Regions from separate parts of the Mycobacterium sp. MS1601 genome, predicted to be linked through region 2. Evidence: riboswitches for the same ligand, from Rfam matches in the RefSeq annotation. Region 2 holds a riboswitch; each other region holds the start of a gene.
The links. Region 2 has a riboswitch for cobalamin ahead of BVC93_RS22760 (FecCD family ABC transporter permease). Riboswitches for the same ligand answer to the same signal wherever they lie in the genome.
Positions count from the first base shown of each region.

Region 1 (5,445 bases), 1.9 Mb from region 2:
CACCGGCAGCATCTGCAGGCCGATCACCTCGGCCGAGCCGTGCATGTAGCGCTGCAGCGCTGGCCGGTCCGCGTAGTCGGTGACGGTCAGGTCCATCCGCATGGAGGTCAGGAAATCGTCGAACAGGTCCCAGCTGATGCCGAAGGTGCGGGCGCAGTGCACCACAGCGGACAGCGCCGGGTCATCCCCGTCGGCTTCATCGTTGACCAGACGGTTGAACAGCTGGATTCGCAGGCGCTCGAGCAGTTCCTGGCGCTGCGCGATGGTGGCGGTGGAGTCGAGATCGTCGAGGATGTCATCGGCGCGGCGGGCGAACCCGTAGAGCGCGTGTACGGCGGGACGCTGGTCCGGCGCCAGCAGGCGGGTGGCCAGAAAGAAGGTGCGGCCGTGTTCGGCGTTCAATTCGCGGCACACCCGATAGGCCTCGCGCAGTTGGGGGTCGTGGACGCCTGCGGCATCGAGTTCAGAGCTGAGCATCAGCGCACCACCATCGTCTGTTGTCTGCGGGAAGGAGAACCGGTGAGCCGCTCGGCGGCCAGTCGGCCGGAGATCACCGCCGTCGGGACGCCGACTCCGGGCACGGTGGACGACCCGGCGAGCACCACGTTGTCGATACCGCGGATCCGGTTCGCCGGCCGGAATGGCCCGGTCTGGGTGAAGTTGTGCGCCAACGCGAACGGGGTGCCTGCGGCCATGCCCTGCCGGGCCCAGCCGGACGGATCCACGACGTCGAGCAACTGGGGGTCCTCGATCAGGCCGGGAAGCCGGCGGTCCACCGTCTCGATCATCTGCTCGGTGTAGGCGGGACCGATCGCCGACCAGTCGATGGTGCCGACCTCGGTGTTGGGGGCAGGAGCCAGCACATAGAGCAGGTCGCGGCCCTCGGGTGCCAGTGTGGGATCAGCGACGGTGGGTCTGGTGACCAGCAGCGACGGATCCGACATCACCGTGCCGTGGTCGATGATCTCCCGGAAGGTGTCGCGCCAGGCGTCTCCGAACAGGATGTTGTGGTGGGGAAGGTCTGAACCTGTTGCGCGGCAGCCAATGTGCGCCACCACGGCGGATGGCGCCGGACGCAGGCGTAGCAATCGACGCGGCGTTCGACCGAGCATCCGGTAGGTGTCGGGCAGTTCGGTGGTCAACACCACGGCGTCGGCCGCGAACCGCTCGCCGGTGTCGGTACCCACGGTGCTGACCACGCCGCCACTGTGTATCAGCTCGGTCACCGAAGTGCCGTAACGGAATTCGACTCCTGCGGCGCTGGCTGCGGCAGCCATGGCGTCCGGCACGGCACGCATGCCGCCCCGCGGGAAGTACACCCCGGCGACCGTGTCCATGTAGGCGATGACGGCGTACACCGCGAGCGCCCGCTGCGGCGGCACCCCCGCATACAGCGCCTGGAAGGTGAACACCCGCTGCAGGCGCTCATCGGTCAGGAATCGCCTGACCACGGAGTCCCAGCGGCGAAACCCGCCGATGGACAGCAACCGCAGCAAATCGGAGTTCACCAGCGAAAGAGGTGATTGGAAGTTCGATCCGATGAAGCCGTCGAACTCCACGTCGTAGAGGCGGGTGAGCCATTGGCGCAGTTGCAGATAGCCCTGCGCCTGCTGCGGGCCGGCGAAGCGTTCCACCTCGGCGGCCATGGCCGCCGCATCGCTGTGTACCTGCAGTGCGGTGCCGTCGGCGAAGGAGGCCCGGTATGCCGGTGCCACCGGGATCAGGTCCAAGCGGTCGGCACTGGATTCGCCCACTGCGGCGAAGGCGTCGTCGATGATCTCCGGCATGGTCAACACGGTGGGCCCGGTGTCGAGCCGGTAGCCGTCGATGTCGGCTCGGCCCATCCGTCCGCCGGGGTGGTGGCCGCGCTCCAGCACTGTGACCGCGACACCGCGGCCGGCAAGGTGCATGGCAGCAGAGAGCCCGGAAAGACCAGCTCCGACCACCACCACGCGGCGGGGTTGACGGAAACGCAGGGTCACGAAGGTCCTCCCGGGCTACAGACAGTGCGAAGGAAGTTCCCGTTCTGGCCAGGTCGAAAACATCGCTTCTCGGGTACCAGAAACGCTGTGGACTCGGGGCGAACGGCAGCTGGCTGCTGGATTGTGGGCGCGACTGTCTACCTGGCCTCCGAAGCTCTTGCAGCAAAGGCACTCCCAGGCTACAGCTACCTGTATAACTACCTCAGCGACCTCGGCGTCGCAACCGTTATGAACGTCGGGTTCGTGGTTCACGGTGCATTGTTCGCAGTCGGAGCCGTCGTTGTCACCCACGGAGCGGAGCCGGTCCTGACCAGGCGCGGTTTCGTCGCGGCCGCCGCGGTGAATGCGCTGGGCAACGTGGTCATCGCCGTGTTCCCGAGCTACCTCGACACCAAGGTGCCGTGGCACGGTATCGGCGCCGGGCTCGCCATCATCGGTGGCAACCTGGCCCTCGTTGTGGGTGGTGGCGCCGGCCGCTGGTCCTGGTGTCGGTCGGTGTACCCGATCATCGTCTGGGAGTTGGTCACCGCGGTGGTGCTGCTCGCGGGACGTTCGCGGTAGTGTTCCCGGTGCAGCTGGTTTGCCTTTGACATCCGTCAAGGGCATCGCAAGAGGGAACCCGGTGAGAATCCGGGACTGTCCCGCAGCGGTATGCAGGAACGACCGCCGTCAACGGCACTGATGTCAAGCATCGGGAAGCGACGGCCAGTAGGAGCATCCACGGATGCGCGCCTGTGAGTCCGAAGACCTGCCAGTTGTGCCGGGCGCGCCGCGTCCGGCGGCGCATCGCCTCGTGGACTGGGCGTATGGCCGGCGTGGTGATCCCTTGCGTCGTGCAGGTGGTCGGTCCGGCGGTACGGCCGTGGGCGATGGGCACTCCGTCGTACCGAAGGAACCATCCCGTGTCACCGACCTTCTCCGCCACCGTTCTCGGTTCACCCCGGATCGGGCCCAACCGCGAACTCAAACGCGCCACCGAGAACTACTGGGCCGGCAAGATCAACCGCGCCAAGCTCGAGGCCGTCGCCTCGGGTCTGCGATTTTCCACCTGGGCGGCCCTGACCGCCGCAGGCCTGGACTCGATTCCGGTCAACACGTTCTCCTACTACGACCAAATGCTGGACACCGCGGTGATGCTGGGTGCGCTGCCGCCCCGGGTGGCCGTCGTCGACGACGATCTGGACCGCTACTTCGCCGCCGCTCGTGGTACCGGGGAGATCGCCCCACTGGAGATGACCAAGTGGTTCGACACCAACTACCACTACATCGTCCCGGAGATCGGCCCGTCGACGACCTTCAGCCTCCACCCCACCAAAGTGCTCGGTGAGCTCGCGGAAGCGCTGTCACAGAAGATCGCCGCTCGCCCGGTGGTGATCGGGCCCATCACGTTCCTCGCGTTGGCCAAAGCCGTTGATGGTGGTGGTGATCCGATCGAACGGCTCGACGATCTCGTTCCCCTGTACATCGACCTGCTGGGCCGGTTGTCCGCAGCGGGCGCTTCGTGGGTACAGCTCGACGAACCCGTGCTGGTCACCGACATCCTCTCCAACGCCGCAGGTCTCGCGGAGTCCGTCTATCGCCGTCTCGGTGAGGTGGCCGAACGACCGTCGATCTTCGTCTCCACCTACTTCGGCGGACTCGACGCGGCGCTGCCCGCGCTGGCCCGCACCCCGGTCGAGGCCATCGGCGTCGACTTGGCGGCAGGCAGCGAGCAAGCCGTGACGGCGGTTCCCGAACTGGCGGAGAAGCTCGTCGTCGCCGGGGTGGTGGACGGGCGCAACATCTGGGCGACCGACCTGGAGAAAGCGCTCGGCGCGCTCAACGCGCTGGTGGGATCGGTCGGCGCGGTAGCGGTGTCCACGTCGTGCTCGACGTTGCACGTGCCGTACTCGCTGGAGCCGGAGACAGGGCTGGACGACGCGCTGCGCAGCTGGCTGGCGTTCGGTGCCGAAAAGGTCCGCGAGGTGGTCACGTTGGCGTCGGCGGTGCGCGGTGAACGCGATGAGGACGTGTTTGCGGCTTCGGCGGCGGCGGTGGCGTCGCGCAGATCGGATGCGCGGCTGCACAATGCCGACATCCGCGCAGTGCTCGGCACGGTGCTGGCCGCGGGTCTGCACCGAGGTGCCGCCCCGGAGCGCCGCGCCGCGCAGGACGCCCGGCTGCGCCTGCCCGTCCTTCCCACCACGACCATCGGCTCGTATCCGCAGACCACGCAGATCCGTCAAGCGCGCGCCGCCTTGCGGGCCGGGGAGATCGACCAGGCCGAGTACACCCGGCGGATGAAGGCCGAAGTCGCCGAAGTCATCACACTGCAGGAAGAGCTGGGCATCGACGTCCTGGTACACGGAGAGCCCGAACGCAACGACATGGTGCAGTACTTCGCCGAGCAGCTCGACGGCTTCTTCGCCACGCAGAACGGTTGGGTGCAGTCCTACGGCACCCGGTGTGTGCGACCGCCGATCCTCTACGGCGACGTGGTGCGGCGGCGGCCGATGACGGTCGACTGGGCCACCTATGCCCAGTCGCTGACCGACAAGCCGGTCAAAGGCATGCTGACCGGGCCGGTGACGATTCTGGCCTGGTCTTTCGTCCGCGATGACCAGCCGTTGGCGGACACCGCCAATCAGATCGCGCTGGCGATCCGTGACGAGACGGTGGATCTGCAAACAGCGGGCATCGCGATCATCCAGGTCGACGAACCGGCACTACGGGAGTTGCTGCCCTTGCGCGTCAAGGACAAAGAGGAGTACCTGCGCTGGGCGGTGGCTGCGTTCCGGCTGTCGACGTCCGGGGTCAGCGACTGCACCCAGATTCACACGCACTTGTGCTATTCGGAGTTCGGAGAGGTGATCGGGGCCATCGCCGACCTGGATGCCGACGTCACCTCCATCGAGGCGGCCCGCTCGCACATGGAGGTGCTCGACGACCTGAACGCGATCGGCTTCGGCAACAGCGTGGGACCCGGTGTCTACGACATCCATTCGCCGCGGGTGCCCACCACCGAGGAGATGGCCGTGTCGTTGCGTGCCGCGATGGCTGCTGTGACTGCCGAGCGGTTGTGGGTCAACCCCGACTGCGGGCTCAAAACCCGTCGCACCGAGGAGGTGAGGGCCTCGTTGCGCAACATGGTGGCCGCCGCCCGACAGGTACGCGCCGAGTAGTTCATGCGATTTGGGCGTGATTCCCACCGCTGCGCGGTGGGAATCACGCCCAAATCAGAGCGCCCGCTGCGGCGGACCCGAATACTCGCTCAGCGGCCGGATCAGGGCATTGGACGCGGCCTGCTCGATGATGTGCGCGGTCCAGCCGGTGATGCGGCTCATCACGAAAATTGGTGTGAAACTCGGAATGTCGAACCCCATCAGGTGGTAAGCAGGACCGGTGGGGAAGTCGAGATTGGGCTTGATTCCGGTGGTGGCCGCCATGGCGCGCTCCAGCACCTCATAGATGTCCAGCCAGCGTT
Region 1 is NZ_CP019420.1:196,822-202,266, reverse strand. Features, by position in the region: gene BVC93_RS00980 (phytoene/squalene synthase family protein) at 1-477, opposite strand, end outside; gene crtI (phytoene desaturase family protein) at 477-1,982, opposite strand; gene BVC93_RS00970 (DUF998 domain-containing protein) at 2,106-2,543, shown strand; cobalamin riboswitch at 2,542-2,752, shown strand; gene metE (5-methyltetrahydropteroyltriglutamate--homocysteine S-methyltransferase) at 2,852-5,143, shown strand; gene BVC93_RS00960 (bifunctional 2-methylcitrate synthase/citrate synthase) at 5,198-5,445, opposite strand, start outside.
Region 1: linked by a shared signal. The riboswitch ahead of metE (5-methyltetrahydropteroyltriglutamate--homocysteine S-methyltransferase) and the one ahead of BVC93_RS22760 (FecCD family ABC transporter permease) in region 2 are both predicted to bind cobalamin.

Region 2 (5,445 bases):
TGTGGTGATGGGTGCGGGCTGGGTGTGGTACCGCGGCCTGCGCGGTGAGCCGGTCACGGGCTTCGCCAGCGCCGTGGTCCTTCTCGGTGCCGTCAGCGTGATCGCGCTGGCCTCCACGGTGGGAGTTGCGTCCGGTCTTCGACACGACCACGACGGGCCGGCAGGCGCGGAGGCCGGTCATCACGGGCCTCACGTCGAACGGGCGGACGATCATCACAGCGACCCCCCGAATTCGCCCACCTCGGCGCCGGTGGAGAAAGCCAACGCCACCCTGGTGGCACCGTCAGAGTCCGTGGAAATCCCAGCCCCGCCGGCGTCGAACGACGCCCATGACCATCACGACCATGACCACTGATCGCCGAGGGCGGCCGCTGGGAGTAGTGGCATGAAACTACGGCGGCCAGGTCGGTAATTTCTGCCACTGCGGCGGTTTCGCAGTTTCATGAACCGAGGTCGGTGATCGGATACTCAGCCCGCCAGGCTGTACCCGGCCTTCTGGACCGCGGCGTCGATGGCGGCGGCGTCTAGGTCGCGATCAGCGCAGATGGCGACCTCGCCAGTGTCAACGTTGACTTCCACCTCGGTGACTCCCTCGATGCCTCGGATTTCCTTGCTGACCGACGAAGCGCAGTGGCCGCAGGTCATGCCCGCCACGGCGACATTGATGGTGGTGCTCACGGTGGTGCCCTTCCCGTTGTGTGCAGCAGTTGACTACCGCACACCCACCATACCCCCTCGGGGTATGGTGGGTCCGGTCTACCCGCCGCCAAACTGCGGTCGACCTGCCACTCTCAGGGCTGCCCGCCGTTCCTGTCTGGCCGACGTCAGAGCCTCGGTGGAAAGCCTCCCTGTCCGAACGTCCGGTGGCACGTGCTCATGGGGTGAGCCAGTCGTTTCCCGGGAGGTTGAGCTGCGTCGCGTCCAGGGTTGGCTTGATGCCTGATTGTGGTGCGAGATCATGGTTTTCGAGCACCGCCCGCAGAATCTCTGCAGTGTCGATGTTCAGCGGGCTGGAAACCCACATGGCGTAGGGAAGGTTGACGAACCGGTTTTCCTGAACCGCTTTGAGGTTTCGGCTGGCGGGGTTGCTGCGAAGGGCGGCGATCTTGTCTTCGACAGTCTGACCCGGATAGTCGACGAAGACGATGAGGTCTGGATCTGCGGTGGCGATCCGCTCCCAGCTCACGGTTGTCCAGGTGTCTTGGATGTCTTCGGTGGCGTTGCGTGCTCCGGCGGCGTCGATGATTCCTTGGGGTCCACCGAAGGCTCCCGAGGAGAACACCGTGTCGCTACCGCTGTCGAACAGGAAGATGGTGGGTTTCTTCTCGGGTTGCGGTGCGGCACGCAAGGCTTCCAGCCTGGCGGCGATGTCTTCGGCTGCTTGAGAACCCGTGTGCGCGTTGTTTGTCAGAGTTCCGATGTTGCGCAAATCGGTGTCAAGGGCGAGCCACGGGTCCATGGTGCCGCGAACGGGCTGTCCGTCGACTTGCAGGCATGCTTCAGACAGCTGATAGACCGCGATTCCATGCGTTGCAAGGATGTCCGGGGTTATTCCCCGTTCCTCGCCCATGCCGTAGTTGTATCCGGCGAACAGGACTTGTGGGTCGGCGCCGACGATGTTCTCCAGCGTCGGTTGCTCCGGAGCCACTTCGTTGAGACCGTCTACTTGAGAACCGTATTTGAGGCGAAGAACCGCGGCGTCGCGGCTCATGGAGCTGACCGCGTTCATCTGATTGCGGGCGCCGGCTGCCAACGCGATCGCGATCATTCCTCCGTCGTTGACGAACAACCGGTCAATCGGCTGCTCGTAGGTGACTTCCTTGCCGCAGTTGGTGACAGTCACGGTGTCCGCTGTCGTGGTCGTCTCCGCCTGGGACGTGCATCCCGAGGTTGCACCGAGGAGGACGGCGCAGACCGCCAGGTGTATCGCCGGTCGCGTCGCGAAAGGGGATCGAAATCTATACGCCATTGTTGTGCTCCTCATGATGGTTTGACGCCAGTTCGGCATGGGTGAGTAACAGATGGAAACGGCCGGTCGTCGGATGGACGATGATGTCGCCGGCAACACCGAAGACCTGCCGCAAGAGGGCAGAGGTGAGAACTTCAGAGGGTGACCCCTGGGCGTACACCCGGCCGCCGGCCACGACCGCGACCGCATCGAAATGCCGCATCACCAAGTCGAGATCGTGCATCGCAGCGATGACGGTGCATCGGAGGTCGTCGAGTATCTGCATGAATCTCAGTCGCCACGAGGCGTCGAGATGGTTAGTGGGTTCGTCAAGGACAAGAACGGATGTTCGCTGTGCCAACGCGCGGGCCAGGACGACCCGGTGACGTTCACCACCAGAAAGCTGGACACACGGTCGGTTGCCCCACCCCTGCAGACCGACGGCGCTGAGGGCGCCGTCAATGATGTCCCGCTCTCCGGAAACGGCGCCTGCCCACGGGTTCCGGTAAGGGGTCCTGCCCAGACCCACGGCCTCGGCGACGGTCAGTTCGCCTGAGGGTCGCTCCTCTTGTCCGACCACTGCGATGGTGCGCGCTCGCTCTCGGGCCGGCATCCGATACAAGTCCCTGCCTTCAACCAGGACTGTTCCCGCTGACGGTGCGTCGAGACCGGACAGGGCGCGCAGCAAAGTGCTCTTGCCGGCGCCGTTGGGGCCGATGACCGCCAGCCGCGTCCCGGCAGCCACCGTCAGGTCCACACCGGACACCACTGTTCTGCTGCCGCGGCGACAGAGCACGCCGTGTGCGCTCACCGTCACGCCCGTCGCCGGGGGTGCGGTTGGCGGTGCGCTCATGTGTTGTTGCCGAACTGGTAGCGTCGCCGCCCCATCAAATAGAGAAACACGGGCGCGCCGACGAGGCCGGTGATGATCCCCAGGGGCATCTCCCGTGGTGCCGCGACTTCGCGTGAGATCACGTCGACCCACACCATGAAGAGCGCTCCAATGCTGACCGAGACCGGCAGCATTGCGCGGTGGGTGGCGCCGACGAGCATGCGGGCCGCGTGGGGCACGATGAGTCCGACGAACCCGATTCCGCCGGAAACGGCAACCAGGACACCGACGAGCACCGCCTGGACCGCGAACAACGCGTTCCGCACTGCCCGCACCGGTACGCCCAGCGATGCCGCGGTGTCGGCACCGACGGAGTAGGCGTCGAGCCAGGAGTGAATGAGCAGGGCAGCAACGAACGACACCAGCACCACCGCTGCCGTGAGGGGAATCTTCGCCCACGTCGCTCCCGCAACGCTGCCCAGCAGCCAGAACATGACACTTTCGGCGGCGTGCGGATCGCCGGCGGTGAAGACGAGCAGTGACGACAGCGCCATGAACGCCGACGACAGCACCACCCCGGAGAGGATCAGGCGCAGTGCTGTGAGGCCGCCTTGGGCACGTGCCACCGCATACACGGTGAGCGTGGCCACCGTAGAACCGATGAGCGCGGCGCCCGACAGCGCCCAGACTCCCAACGATGAGAGTGCACCGAGGGTGATCACGGCGGTTGCACCCACTGAGGCGCCTGCTGACACACCGAGTAGGTACGGCTCTGCCAGCGGGTTGCGGACCAACGCCTGCATGAGGGCGCCAGCCAGGGCCAGACCCGCACCGACCAACGCTGCAAGTATCGAGCGCGGCAGGCGAAGCTCCCACACGATGGTGTCAAACCCCGGAACACCGGTGGCGCCGGTGAAGCGGCCCACGACGACGTTCCACACGTCACGCAGTGGGATGTCCTCGGCGCCGAAGGCCACCGAAACAACGATGCTCAGCAGCGTGAGAACGGCGAGCACCGTTGTCAACGCAACAACCGGCGCTCGGCGCACGGTGGCAACCGAGGCATGTTCGTCGCGAAGGAACGCTCTTTCTTCGCGGACTGTCACCTCCGGACTGCCGGCCACCAGGACACGCAGCTGGCGGTGCGCTGACCGCTGAGGGGGATGAACAACTCTGACCTCGCTATGCCGGGGTATCTATTCGCGAGATACACGGTGGACACAACCGAGAGCGGCAGGTATTCGGACTCGGGGATCGTCGACACCCGAGGGCTTCCCTGGATTGCCAGGTCGCCGATGTCGAGCACGTTCCCCATACCGTTGCGCGTCAGCCCCGGAGTCGCACCGGGTTCCCCGACACCCGCACTGCACGGATGTAACCACTCTCAACGGCGCAGGTTATCTCATCATCGCCGTCGGCGTCAGCCCTCAGTGCCCGGCGCGTCCCGAAGTGGAAGCCGAACGTGGGCCCGACGGGCGTCTTGAACCACTGCCGATTGCGCCGCGCGGATCCACCCGCTCCGATGTGTTGGTCCACTCTCGTACTTCTCCGCGATCGACAGCCTGTTCCACGACCACGGCCACCGAGTCCTTCGCGGGCCACGACAGCAGCTGCGCAACTGCCAACCCCAAAGGGGTTGACATACAACGACACAAACCCGTCGCGAAGATGGTCAGATCCTCACGAAAAGAACCGGCCGTCGAGGCGACCTTCGCGCCGGGCAAGACCCGGGCAATGCGCGCCACGACACACTGGTGGTGATGGCCGAAGGCGAAACGCACTGTGTAGTAACCAAATGGGATGACACGGACGTCACGTTCGAGCACTGCGAGATCGCCTTGGCCCGACGCAGCACTGACTGGTCGGCCAGAGCGGCATGAGCGCTTCTGACTCCAGGTCAACATGGTGCTTGTGAGGTCTGGTCCATAACACGTCGGAGTTATCGTGCCGCGGACTCGGTGGGGAACATCGTCCAGACGTTCCCCACCGAATCTGCTCACCGCACGTTGACGTACGCGGTTGTCACCCTGACCGGCGCGAACTGCCGGTCGTAGCCGGTGTAATCCTGGGTCCCGTTGACGGACTCGGTGTGGATGAACGTCGGGCCCACACCCACCGACACCACTTTGGCGTCGGCAAGCTCCACGTCGGAGAGCCGGTTCACCACCACCGTGTAGCCCTGAGCTTTTAGGTTGGCGATGGTGTCCGCCGCGCTGCCGACACCGGACGGTGCGGCGGCCGCCGGCGCGGCCAATGTGATGACGCCTGCGGACAGGGCTGCGGCTGCGGCAATGGAGTAGATCTTCATGGTCGTACTTCTTTCGTGTAGCTGACCGGCGAACTGATCCGGCCTGTGCACAGCCTGGAGCGGGTGAGCGCGATAAGCACGCGTAATCCACTACCCGACAACGACAAAGCTCCCCATGAGTTAGGGGAGCTTTCTCGAGTTCGTCTGCTCAGCGGACGTTGACGTAGACGGTCTTGACGTTGTCGGGGGCGAATTGGTTGTCGGCGTTGGGGCTGTAGCCGCCTTCGCTGCGGTTGTTGGCGTTGGTGTGCTGGAAGGTCGGGCCTGCACCGACGGAGACGACGCTGGCATCGGCCAACGGGGTGTTCGACAGGCGGTTGACGATCACCTTGTAGCCCTGGTCTTGCAGGCTGGAGA
Region 2 is NZ_CP019420.1:4,714,800-4,720,244, forward strand. Features, by position in the region: gene BVC93_RS22740 (hypothetical protein) at 1-355, shown strand, start outside; gene BVC93_RS22745 (heavy-metal-associated domain-containing protein) at 469-678, opposite strand; gene BVC93_RS22750 (ABC transporter substrate-binding protein) at 875-1,969, opposite strand; gene BVC93_RS22755 (ABC transporter ATP-binding protein) at 1,959-2,801, opposite strand; gene BVC93_RS22760 (FecCD family ABC transporter permease) at 2,798-3,829, opposite strand; cobalamin riboswitch at 3,996-4,178, opposite strand; gene BVC93_RS22765 (hypothetical protein) at 4,777-5,088, opposite strand; gene BVC93_RS22770 (hypothetical protein) at 5,237-5,445, opposite strand, start outside.

Region 3 (5,445 bases), 2.3 Mb from region 2:
CGGGCCGGACATGGTGGCGCTGCGGGTGGTCGGTGGGGACGGGTTGTTCACCGCTGACAACGACGAACCCAACTGGCGCAAGGCCCATCAGCTGCTGATGCCTGCCTTCTCTCAGGCGGCGATGCGGCGCTACCACCCGACGATGCTGGCCGCCGCGACCGAACTGACCGATGCCTGGGACACCGCCTGCGAGAACGGAGCCTGCGTCGACGTCTCCGCCGACACCACCCGCGTCACGCTGGAGACCATCGGCCGGTGTGCGGCGGGCTACTCGTTCGGCGCGTTTCAGTCGGACCGTCCCCACCCCTTCGTGGAGAACATGGTCGAGGCGCTGGTGGGTTCGGACCGCCTCGGGGTGTTCCGGGCGACCTTCCTGCCGAAGTTCGTCGGTGACCGCTATGAACGCAAAGTCAGGCGCCACGCCGCCCAGATGCACCGGGTGGCCGACGAGATCATCGCCGGGCGCAGAAGCGAAGGGCTGGGTCACCATGACGACCTACTGGAGATCATGCTGGCCCCCGATGCCCCGCTCGACGAGGCCAACATCCGCTACCAGCTGATCAACTTCCTGGTTGCTGGGCATGAAACCACTTCGGGTGCACTGTCTTTCGCGATCTACTTTCTTTCGACGCATCCTGAGGTGTTTGCGCGGGCCCGCCACGAAGTGGATCGGGTGTGGGGTGAGGCCGATGAGCCCGACTTCGAGCAGATCGCCAAACTGAGATACGTCCGCCGAGTGCTCGACGAATCGCTGCGGTTGCAACCCACGGTGCCTGCGTACTATCGGGCGGCGCGTGAGGACACCGTGCTGGCGGGCCGGTACAGGATGCGCAAGGGGGAGTGGGCCCTGGCGTTGACGACGACGTTGCACCGCGATCCGCGTTGGAGTGGACCGGGTTTGGCCACGGTGGACGAGTTCGACCCGGATCGCTTTGCGCCGGTACATCTTCGGTCCCGGCCCGCCCAACTGTACAAGCCGTTCGGCACCGGTGAGCGGGCGTGCATAGGACGGCAGTTCGCGTTGCACGAGGCCGTGCTGGTACTCGGCACGCTGATCCGGCGCTACGACCTGGTGGCCGACCCCGGCTACACGCTCACAGTGGCTGAGCGGCTGACGCTGATGCCGAAGGGTTTCCGGTTGGGGCTCCGGCGGCGAGTTCTGTCAAGAAAATATTGACGAATGGCCGGAAGTCAATCTAATCTTGACGTATGTCCGCTTCCTTTACCGCGACGGGCCAGCAGCTCCACCGCCAGCTCGGTCAGATCCTGGCTGCGCCCGTATTGCGTGACGACAACGATCCGCTCGAGTTGGTGCGCGCGGCGCACGATGTCCAGGGCATGGCGGAGGCGTTGCTGGCCGCAGCTGTGCTCCAGGCACGAGACGAGGGCCGGACATGGCAGGAGATCGGCGGAGTGCTGGGTGTCTCGCGCCAAGCCGCTTTCCAGCGCTACGGCAAGCCGATCGATCCGAGAACGGGAGAAACCATGAACACCACTGCTCTTGCCGGAGCCGACGAACTGGCCGCCGCGGTCATCGACGATCTCGCTGGAGTCCGCTGGGCCGATGTCAGCGCTCGCTTCGATGCCACGATGCGCGAACGCCTCTCCGAGGAGGGGCTGGCCGAGGCCTGGGTGCACATCGTGGGGTTGGCCGGGGCGTACGAGAGTCGGGGCAAGACCGATGTCATGCGGGCCGGGGACTTCACGGTCACCAACACGCCATTGGCTTTCGAGGCCGGTGATTATGTCGCTCGCATCACCTTCCGGGACGACCGGACGATTGCCGGGTTGTTCCTCCTCGACGCTGATGCGGCCCAAGCGCACCAGTAGCGTGAACACGACAGTTGCCACCAGGGGCCTGCCATGAACCTGCGCCCGTGCACACGTCTTTCCCGTTGAAAGACTCCATCATTCAGATTCCGCCGGCTCCCGGAGTTGACGACCTCGGTTCGGAGAGTGTGAGGGGTTTGGAGATCGGGAAGCGATGCCGGGCGGTGGCCGCCGGGTGTCGGGTGCGTGGTGGCGATGTCCTGGCGTCCTCTCCGGGGGACACCTACACTAAGCTGATTCCCGCACACCTCGTGGAACAGGAACCCGGTGCGAATCCGGGGCGGTTGCGCCACTGTGAGATTCCGTTTACGGGGTCCCAGCCAGACACTGGCCACGAGGATCCACAGTTGAGGGGCGCCAACCCCCGGGGAGATCGATCATGCCTGATGACGTGACCCGTATTGCTTTGTTGTCCACCTCGGACACCGATCTGCTCTCGGCCCGCGCCAGCGGAGCGGCGTACAGCCTCGGCAACCCGGCGCGCCAGCCGTTGGAGCCGGTGCTCGACGGCGCCGACGTGGTGGTGATGCGGGTGCTGGGGTCCTCCGACGAGATCCGCGCCGAACTGGAGACCCTGCGGGCCAGCGGCCTGCCGATGGTGATCCTCGGCGGGGAGCGCCAGCCCAGCCCCGAGCTGATGGAGAACTCGACGGTGCCCATTGGGCTGGCGGCCCAGGCCCACGTCTATCTCGCCGAAGGCGGCCCGGCCAATCTCGGGCAACTTCACGCATTCCTCTGCGACACCGTGCTGCTCGGCGGCGACGGCTTCGAACCGCCCGCCGTGATCCCGGACTGGGGCTACGCCGACCGCCCTGCGCAGGCCGACGGCAAATCGAGAGTGGGCATCCTCTACTACCGGGCCCACGAGATCAGCGGCAACGCCGGGTTCGCGCACGCACTGGCCGACGCCATCGACGCCACCGGCGAGGCCGTGGGCGTCCCACTCTTCGCGTCGTCGCTGCGCAGCGCGCCCGAGGAACTCTACGAGGCGTTCTCCACGTTGGACGCGCTGATCGTCACCGTGCTCGCCGCTGGCGGATCCAGGCCCGCCGGCGTCAGCGCCGGCGGCGACGACGGGTCCTGGGACATCGAGCGGCTGGCCGCCCTGGACATCCCGGTGCTGCAGGGCCTGTGTCTCACCTCGTCTCAGCAGGACTGGGAGGCCAACGACGACGGCGTGACCCCACTGGACTCGGCGAACCAGATCGCCATCCCGGAGTTCGACGGCAGGGTGATCACGGCGCCGTTCTCGTTCAAGGAGATCGACGAGGACGGCCTGCCGCACTACGTCGCCGACGCCGAACGCTGCGCGCGGGTGGCCGGTATCGCCGTCAACCATGCCCGGCTGCGCCGGGTTCCCAACGGCGACAAGAAGCTTGCTCTGGTCCTCTCGGCGTATCCCACCAAGCATTCCCGGGTCGGAAACGCCGTGGGTCTGGACACCCCGGCCTCGACCGTGCGCCTGCTGCACCGACTGGCTGCGGCGGGGTACGACGTGGGTGACGGTTTCGGCGTGCTCGGAATCGACGACGAGACCGAGGCCGGTGACAAGCTGATCCACACCTTGATCGCCGCGGGTGGGCAGGACGAGGAATGGCTCACCACAGCCCAACTCACCGACGCGCATGTGACGGTCAGTGCCCAGCAGTACGCCGCGTGGACCGCGGACCTGCCCGCGGGTCTGCGCGGGGAGATGGAGCAGGCGTGGGGCCCGGCGCCCGGCAAACTGTTCGTCAACGATGCCGGTGACATCGTGCTGGCCGCGTTGCGGGCAGGCAACATCGTGCTGATGATCCAGCCGCCCCGCGGTTTCGGCGAGAACCCGGTGGCCATCTACCACGATCCCGATATGGCGCCGAGTCATCACTACCTGGCTGCATACCGTTGGCTGGAGCAGGGTTTCGGTGCGCACGCGGTGGTACACCTGGGTAAGCACGGGTCCCTGGAATGGCTACCCGGCAAGAACGCCGCGCTCTCGGCTGACTGCGCCACCGACGCCACCATCGGCAGCCTGCCGCTGATCTACCCGTTCCTGGTCAACGACCCCGGTGAGGGCGCGCAGGCCAAGCGTCGCGCACACGCCACCATCGTCGATCACCTGATTCCGCCGATGGCTCGCGCCGAGACCTACGGCGACATCGCGCGACTGGAACAGCTTCTCGACGAGTACGGCAACATCGCCTCGATGGACCCGGCCAAACTACCGGCCATCCGAGGTGAGATCTGGAATCTCATGCGCGCTGCCGAGATGCACCGCGACCTCGGCCTCGATGACCGTCCGGAAGACGAAGAGTTCGACGACTTCCTGCTGCACGTCGACGGATGGCTGTGTGAGATCAAGGACGCCCAGATCCGCGACGGCCTGCACGTGCTCGGCGGCGCTCCCGTCGGGCCGGCGCGGGTCAACCTGGTGCTGGCGATTCTGCGGGCCGCCCAGGTGTGGGGTGGCCGCGACCACGCCGTGCCGGGGCTGCGCGCCGCGCTCGGTCTGAAAGAGGACGCCGAGACAGCCGCTGTCGACGAGATCGAGACCCGCGCCCGCGGACTCGTCGAAGCCATGGACGCCGCCGGCTGGGATGCCGCCGTCGCGACCACTCTGCACGACGACCCCGAGGTGCAGTCGGTGCTGCGGTTCGCCGCTACCGAGGTGGTGCCCCGGTTGGCGGGCACCGTCGGTGAGCTCGACGCCGTACTGCACGCTCTCTCAGGTGGATTCGTGCGCCCCGGACCTTCTGGATCGCCGCTGCGCGGTTTGGTGAACGTGTTGCCGACGGGCCGCAACTTCTACACCGTCGATCCCCGCGCGGTGCCGTCACGCCTGGCCTGGCAGACCGGCCAGGCGATGGCCGAATCGCTGGTGGCTCGTTACCTCGACGACACCGGTGCCTATCCGGAGTCGGTGGGTCTGTCGGTGTGGGGCACCAGCGCCATGCGTACCTCCGGTGACGACGTGGCCGAAGTGCTTGCGCTGCTGGGTGTTCGACCGGAATGGGACGAGGCCTCGCGACGGGTCAGCCGGCTGGAGATCATGTCCCTGCAGGAACTCGGCCGACCGCGCATCGATGTGACGGTCCGGATCTCCGGGTTCTTCCGCGACGCCTTTCCGCATGTGGTGGCGATGCTCGACGACGCCGTACGCATGGTCGCCGCACTCGACGAGCCGGACGAGCAGAACTTCGTCGCGGCCCACGCGCGCGCCGATATGGCTGATCACGGCGACGAACGCAGGTCTACCACAAGAATTTTCGGATCAAAACCGGGTTCGTATGGCGCCGGTATCCTGCAGGTGATCGAGGCCGGCACCTGGCGTGACGACAAAGACCTGGCCGAGGTGTACACCGCGTGGGGCGGGTTCGCCTACGGTCGTGGTCTCGACGGGGTGGCCGCCGCCGATGACATGCGCACCAACTATTCGCGCATCAAGGTGGCAGCCAAGAACATCGACACCCGCGAACACGACATTGCCGACAGCGATGACTACTTCCAGTACCACGGCGGCATGGTGGCCACCATTCGTGCGCTCACCGGTTCCGATCCCAAGGCCTACGTGGGGGATTCCACGACACCGGATGCGGTGCGCACCCGGACCCTGGCCGAGGAGACCGCTCGGGTTTT
Region 3 is NZ_CP019420.1:582,857-588,301, reverse strand. Features, by position in the region: gene BVC93_RS02770 (cytochrome P450) at 1-1,177, shown strand, start outside; gene BVC93_RS02765 (DUF3887 domain-containing protein) at 1,210-1,830, shown strand; cobalamin riboswitch at 2,057-2,180, shown strand; gene cobN (cobaltochelatase subunit CobN) at 2,210-5,445, shown strand, end outside.
Region 3: linked by a shared signal. The riboswitch ahead of cobN (cobaltochelatase subunit CobN) and the one ahead of BVC93_RS22760 (FecCD family ABC transporter permease) in region 2 are both predicted to bind cobalamin.